Regions from separate parts of the Streptomyces sp. NPDC094147 genome, predicted to be linked through region 1. Evidence: riboswitches for the same ligand, from Rfam matches in the RefSeq annotation. Region 1 holds a riboswitch; the other holds the start of a gene.
What was found. Region 1 has a riboswitch for magnesium ahead of ACIQ8J_RS22015 (magnesium transporter MgtE N-terminal domain-containing protein). Riboswitches for the same ligand answer to the same signal wherever they lie in the genome.
Positions count from the first base shown of each region.

Region 2: linked by a shared signal. The riboswitch ahead of ACIQ8J_RS35160 (hypothetical protein) and the one ahead of ACIQ8J_RS22015 (magnesium transporter MgtE N-terminal domain-containing protein) in region 1 are both predicted to bind magnesium.

Region 1 covers NZ_JBIWHT010000015.1:32,307-35,917, reverse strand. The annotation lists gene ACIQ8J_RS22020 (NRAMP family divalent metal transporter) at 1-436, opposite strand, end outside; gene ACIQ8J_RS22015 (magnesium transporter MgtE N-terminal domain-containing protein) at 433-1,779, opposite strand; M-box (ykoK) riboswitch at 2,089-2,261, opposite strand; gene ACIQ8J_RS22010 (pirin family protein) at 2,379-3,344, opposite strand.
Region 2 covers NZ_JBIWHT010000061.1:19-3,629, reverse strand. The annotation lists gene ACIQ8J_RS35175 (cytochrome P450) at 1-26, shown strand, start outside; gene ACIQ8J_RS35170 (winged helix-turn-helix domain-containing protein) at 173-637, opposite strand; gene ACIQ8J_RS35165 (hypothetical protein) at 890-1,150, opposite strand; gene ACIQ8J_RS35160 (hypothetical protein) at 1,158-1,508, opposite strand; M-box (ykoK) riboswitch at 2,003-2,176, opposite strand; gene tatA (Sec-independent protein translocase subunit TatA) at 2,800-3,084, opposite strand; partial or broken gene ACIQ8J_RS35150 (hypothetical protein) at 3,289-3,611, shown strand, end outside.

The DNA of each region.
Region 1 (3,611 bases):
GGATGACGGCCCATTTAGGTACGCCGAGGAGTTGGAAGGCGGCGCCGATTCCGGCGAATTCGGAGACCACCAGGCCGGTGTTGGCCAGCAGCAGGCAGAACACCGCCAGTGCGGTCAGGCGCAGGCTGAACTGTTCGCGGATCAAGGCGCCCAGCCCCTTGCCCGTGTAGGCGCCGAGCCGGACCGCCATCTCCTGGACCATGACCAGGGCGATCGTGACCAGCACCATGAAGAACAGGGTGCCGTAGAGGAATTGCGAGCCCGCCGAGGCGTAGGTGGCGATACCGGCGGCGTCGTTGCCGGCGTTGGCGGCCACCAGTCCGGGGCCGGCGATCGCCGCCACCGCGGCGATGCGCTTCCAGCCCTTTCTGGGTTCGGGCTCCCTCGCGCCGTCCGGAGCGGTGTCCGATGTGAAGGTGTCCGCGTCGCGGGTCACTGCAAGAACCTCCGGAAGTGGCGGCGCCCGCGTTCGGGCAGGAGGGCGTCGAGGATGTCGTCGGCGAGCATGCGCCCCAGCGGGCTCTCGTTCTCGTCGACGACCAGGAGGGAGGAGGCGCGCGAGGCGAGCAGGTGGTCGGCCACCTCGTCGACGGGGGTGTCGGGGCCGACGACGACCTGCGTTCCGAACTGGGCGAGCCAGTCCACGACGTCGCCCATGGTCGTGCTGTCCTCGGCGACCGTGAGGTGGAACAGCGGGATGTCCGCGATCAGCCGACCGTCGCCGTCCAGGACGGCCACGGCGTCGATCTCGGTACGGTGCTCGGACTGTTCGGCGAGCTGTCCGCGGACCTGGGCGACGGTGTGCTCCCGCAGGGCGGTGACGAGCCGAGTGGTCATGGCGCCGCCCGCGGTGTCCTCGGGGCGGGCCAGCAGTCCGCGCAGGCCGGTGGCCTGGGGCGGGGGCATCTGGTCGAGCAGGGTCTCGCGCTCGTCCGCGCCGAGGTCGCGCAGTGCGTCGACGGCCTCGTCGGGTTCCATTTCCCCCAGCATCCGCGCTGCGTAGGCGGGTCCGGCCTCGCGGAGCAGGTTCTCCAGTTCGCCGGGTTCCATCTCCTCCAGGGCGTCAGCAGCGTGACCGGGTTCCAGCCAGGCCAGCAGCTGCTGTCGCTCGGCGCGGCCCAGGTCCTCCAGTACGTCGGCCAGGTCCGCGGGCCTCAGCTGGTGCAGCGAGGAGCGCGTGCCGCGCAGGTGGACCTGGGCCGGTCCTTCGGTGGCGTGTTCGGCGAACGGGGCCACCGCCTGCCAGTCCAGCACCCGCTCCGGGGTGGGCCGAGCCTGCCAGCGCCGCGGCCCCAGCCTGCGCAGCAGTGTGGGCAGCGAGACGTCCACGCCCACCAGCACGATGCGCTCGGCCAGGGGCGCGAGGTAGAGGTCCGCGGCGCGGGTGACCTGGATGCCGTCGACGTCCACCAGTTGGTGGTCGAGCACGTCGCGGGCCAGCAGTACTTCGCCGGGGCGGCGTTCGTACTCGCGCAGGTCCATCCGTGCGGTCCGCAGCCGGACCTGTCCGGCGTTGACCTCTTCGACGGCGTCGACCTGGAGGAACGCGCTTCGGCGCCCGACCCGGACGACCAGTCCGGTCACCGGCGGATAGGGGTCCGTGCCGTACAGCCGGGCGACCACGTCGACCACGCGTCCGACGTCGTCGCCGGCCTGGTTGGTGACGGGGCCGCCGACCAGGCCGGCCACGGACACGAGGGAGCCGCGCACCGCCTTAGAGGCGGTGGCACGGCGTGCGAGCTGGACCCGACGGTCACGCAGACGTGCGGATGTGGTCATGAGCAGATTGTTGGCAGACAGAGTGAACACCCCCTGGCCCCGACACGGCGGGGAACCGGGCAGCACCAGGACGCGCGTCGACACACGAGCCGCCGGGACCGGGCGCGCTCCGCCGGTCCGCACACGAGTACGGTCGGCGGCAGACGGGCAGGTCACGCGTGGCTGTGGCTACCTGGCGCCGCGAAGAGACGGCGAGGAACACGGATGGTGGGGCCGACTGTGGCCCGGACTACTGTCCATCTCGCCTCCCCCGGGTCGTGAGCGCAGGCGCTCCGGCATCGCGGCAGGGGGCTCCGGACCCGTTAGACCGGCTCACCCCAACTCGTCAGAGCTTTGGCACTCCACGGCGTAATCCCCTTGCGGGGGAAGCCACTTGGGATCACCCCTTGAGCCGGGGAGACCTGGCCTGATCGGGAGCGTCTCTCGACGGGTGGGATCAGTGGCCTGTGTCCGTGAAGACGCCTCACCGAACGAGGTGCCTTGAAAACAACGGTGCGAACCCTACGCCCCAGCCGTGGATGCACGCCAACCGAGTGGCGCGATCCGGCCCACCGCGGCAGCCGCGGCGGGCCGTTCGCCACCCATGGCGCAGTCCCGGGTCAGCGCACCCGCCCTCGCGGCTTCAGCGGCACCAGCGGCAGCTCGGGGGCCGGGATCGGACCCCCGTCGTACCCCTTCACCTCACCGAAGCGCGAGCCCGACATCCAGGCCTCCCGCGCCTCCTCGATGTCCCTCTGCGAACGGCCGATGAAGTTCCACCACATCAGGATCTCCTCCTCGAACGGCTCGCCGCCGAGCAGCATCACGGCCGCGTCGGAGGCGGCGCGGAGCGGGAGTTCGGTGCGGCCGCAGCCGAGGTAGAGCATCGAGCCGGGGAGTACCGGTACGTCGTCCACGTGGGCCTCGCCGGACATCGCGAGCACCGCGTACTCGAAGTCGGGGTTCAACGGCAGCCGCGCCTCAGCGCCCGCCGTGAGGGCGAGGTCGGCGCCGACGATCGGGGTGTAGGTGCTGCCGGGCGAGGTGGCGCCGTCGAACTCGCCCAGGAGCACCGTGGCGTCGACGCCGGGCGCGGTGGCGTGCGGCAGCTCGGCGTGGTGCTGGAAGTGCGGCTCGACGTCGCGGTGGGCGTCGGGCAGGGCGACCCACAGCTGTGCTCCGTGCAGGAACCGGCTGTGCGACTTGGGGGTTTCCTCGGAGTGGCTGATGGCCCGGCCCGACGTCATCAGGCCGAGTTCCCTGGGGCGTACGGTCTGGAGGCTGCCCAGGCTGTCGCGGTGCAGCACTTCGCCCTGGTGCAGCCAGCTGACGGTCTGCAGGCCCATGTGCGGGTGGGGCGGCACCTGCATACCGGGTTCGTCGGCGATGTCGTCGGGGCCGTAGTGATCGACGAACGCCCAGGCGCCGACCATCCGGCGGCCGAGGTTCGGCAGCAGCCTGCGCACCTCGGTGGACTCGCCGAGCTTGACCGTGCGGGGCGAGAGGAGCTCGCGCACCGGCTCGGCGACGACGAAGCCGCGTCCGCCGCAGACGGAGAGCGCGGGCTGGCGATCGAGATTGCTCATGCGGTCAACCTACTCGCTTCGGGCACGTGTCCCCATGACCCTTGCAAAGCGGGTCAGTACGCGGCACGGCCCGGCAAACGCCCGTGTTTCAGCAGGTCAAGACCGACGGCTGGGCCGACTCGCCGGCTGCAGATCCGGAGCCGCCGGACTCCTCACGCCAAGATCCGGTCCTCGCATGCCCTTGTCCTTCCCTCTTTGTCCGTAGCCTTCTGTCCCCCGTCTGTCCCCCAGACGCTGGTTAGCGGACATCCGGTCCGGCGGCCTGCC
Region 2 (3,611 bases), on a different contig from region 1:
CGCTGCCCGTTCACCTGCGGGGCTGAGGGATGTCCGGTGGGTCATGTGCGGGGCGGGCTCCGCACCGCTGGTGTTGATGACGCCGCTGGTGGCCGCTACGGCGTACGGTCACCGGGCCGGCCGCCCGCGGTCGGGCAAGGTGCTGCGAGACCGCGGCGTACGGTGCGCCGAGTCAGTGTTCGGCCGCAGGTGACGCCGTAGCGGGTGGCGGATCGAAGGCGTAGCCGACCTGCCGTACGGTGCGGATCAGTGCCCGGTGGCCGCGGCCGAGTTTGCGGCGCAGGCGGGCGATGTGGACATCGACGGTGCGCATGTCGCCCGTGGCCCTCTGCTGCCACACCAGTTCCATCAGTTGCCGGCGGGTGTACACGCGGTGCGGATGCGCGACGAAATGGGCGATGAGCTCGAACTCCATGCAGGTGAGCTCCAGTTGGCGGCCGTCGACCGAGACCCGGCGGGTTCCGCAGTCGACGACGAGACCGCCCGCCCGGTACTCCGGAGCCCTCGGCAGCTCGGCCACTTCGGGCCGGGACGGCGACTGCGGTACGGGCCGGGCCCGTCGGCGCCATCGCGACCCCGTGGGCGTGGTCAGCAGATCGTGGTGAACGCGGTGGACCAGTCGGTAATTCAGGGGCATGTCCCCTCCTGTCAGGTCGGCACGGTGTCAGAGCCCGCGGTCCGGAAAACGGCGCCCCCACAAGTCGGCGCCACGAGCGGACACCCCCTAGGGGGTGTCCGGTGGGTCATGGCCGGGGTCGCGGCGGCTGGCACGGCACCTCGCCGCGTTGCCGAAACGTCCCGATAGCTCCGCTATCGAAACGCTCCGACGCCTTGCGATGCACCGCACCAGCCGCCGCGCCCTGTCCGACCCTGACCCACCGGACACCCCCTAGTGCCAGGTGGCTTCGAGGTGGCGTCGGCCGTCGGGTCCGGTGACGGGGTGCCAGTGGGCGTGCGGGGTAGAGCCGCTCCGGGCACGTGCCGAGGGGGTTCGTGCCGATGCCGGGCCGGGGGCCGCGCGGATGACGGTGCTGTCCACGGGGCTGTCGGCGAGCCGCCGCAGAACGCCGGCGATCCGTTCGCGGAGCACACCGCGCTTGCGGGGCGTGGTGTGGTGGACGGGGAAGTGGATGGCGGTCAGGACGGACATGGGTGACTCACCTCCGTGCGGGGCGCAGGGCGCGGGCGGAAGGGGACGGGTGGTTGGGCGGGGTGTCGGTGGCGGCTCGGCTGATGCGCTGGGCGGCCGCCAGTGGCAGATCGGTGAACTGGGCCAGCCAGCGGGCCTCACGGCCCTGGCGGGCGAGAAGGTAGGCGAGGTGGACGCGGGGGTGGTAGGCGGCGTGCCGGGCGTGCGGTCCGGCACAGGCGGCCGGGTCGTCCAGGAGGTAGGTGCGCGTGGTGCCGTCGAACAGCGTCAGGGGCAGCGACGGGCAGGCACATCCCGTCGGTGCGACCCGGCGGACGGCGGGCGCGGTCAGTTTCGCGAGGTGGTGAAGGAAACGCATGGAGTCCTCCCTTATCCAAGGGGAGTTGACGGTGGTCTGGCTCTCCGGCCCGCGGGGCGGCATCGCTCGCCGCCCCGCGCGGGACTCACCGGCCGAGTGCGACCTGGACGCTCGTGATGACGACGAGGATCATCGCGATGAGCAGGTGCGTGCGGTGCGGGGTGCCGGAATGGTGGGCCTGGCGGGTGCGGTGGTCATGGTGAGGCTCCCAAGTCCCCTGGTGGGGGGAGGAGTTGGGGGCACGCGGCAGTCACGCACGGCACACCGAAGCAGCCCGGCCGCCCGGGACGGCCGGGGCCGTACGGGTGCGGGTGAGGAGACGTGTGCGTAGAGAGTGTCGCTATCGCGTGCCGAGGACGGGCGAGGTCGATCGGATGCGGGGCCGACTGTGGCCCGGACTACTGCAACTGCAATCCATGTCTCTCGCCTCCTTCCGGCCGGAGCGCATGTGGGCGCTGGACGACGCGGCAAGGAGCGGACCGGCCCCGATGGCCGGTTCACCCCAACTCGTCAGAGCTTTGGCACTGCACGGCGTAATCCCCTTGCCGGGGAAGCCACTTGGGGTCACCCCTTAAGTCGGGGAGACCTGGCCTGACCCTGGGCGTCTCTCGACGTCGTGGGGTCAGTGGCCTGTGTCCGTGCAGACGCCTCACCGAACGAGGTGCCCTCTTCAAACCTCCAGAAGCATAGCCCCCTTCTTGCGCGATGACGCAACTAATTGGCGAACCTTTGACGCGGGCCCGGCCTCATGCCGGTGATCCCTTGCCGAACCGCCGCGAGACGTCACGCCATGTGGGCGAAGGTGAGCCGGCATCCGTCACCGAGGGCGTGGGTCGTGCTCACCGCGCTCAATACTCGCGTCACCTGGTGGCGGCGCAGGCGACGGGAGGTGGCACTGGCCGAGGGCCACGAGGGCCACGAGGCCTGCGGGCCCGCGGCCAACGATGCCGCCGTCCCCCGTCGAGGAGATCGTCGCCGAGGGGCACGCGGGTTCTCATCAAGTCCGGCGGCTTCTGCAAGGGGCCGAACGACAACGGGAAACCGGCCCCGTCCGGTGAGACGGCCGCGACGCCGGAGCGCATCTGCCGGTAGGGCCGTACGTCTCGCGAGGTGAGTGGCCCTCCGGCTCGGGCTGCCGCGACGGTCGTCTGGTCGTCGGCTCCCGGTGAGGGAGGCAGAGCAGGGCTGCCTGCCGGAGGTCCACTGTGACCCTGCCGCGACCATCGAGTGCAGGACGAGCCGCTGTGCCGCGGACGTGACGGCGCCAGTGCGCGACCCGCTGGCTGAGGGGTCAGTGTGCGTCGTGGGAGCTTTCTGCGACAGGGCGGGCAGAGGCGGTGTCTCCGGGTGCGGCCTGGATGGTGCGTGGTGCTTCGGGTGCGGCCGGGCCCGGCGCGGGCGATGCCGTCGGCGGCGTGCCGCCTTCGCCCTTCATGGCCTTGGCCTCACTCTTGAGGATGCGCATCGACTTGCCCAGTGCTCGGGCGGCGTCCGGCAGCTTCTTCGAGCCGAACACCAGGACGAGCACGACCACCAGGATGAGCAGATGCCACGGTTCCAGCGCATTGCGGAACATCTCGTCCCCGCCTTCCTCTTGCATGGCCGGACGGGACGGTCAGGGATGCGTCCGCCGGAAAGATTGCTACATTGCGCAACTGTACAACTGTGGGGTGGGATCAGACGGTCCCCTACTTCTTTGTAGACCGCACGGACAAGGGGCGCTCACATGGCAGGCAGCCATCAGGTGTCGGGTCGGTGTCGGGCTGGTAGCGGGGCTACGGTGGCGGGACGACAGCGCAAGCGCGGCAAGGCGAAGATCGGGATCACGATGAGCGTCTCGCTGCTTGCTGTCGACGGCCGGGCCGAGTACGAGTACCACCCCGGCCGACGCACCAAGAGGAGAACCCCCATGCCCGCCCAATCCCGGGCCGCACGACCCGGCCTCGCCACGGCCCTGGCCGGGCTGCTGCTCGCGCTGACCGCCGTCCTCGTTCCCATACCCGCGCACGCGGCGAGTGGTACCGGTGCGGTGGCCGATGCGCTGAAGAAGAGTCCTGTGTACGTCGATCCGCGGGCTGAGAGCCAGTTGTCCAAGCCGGATGC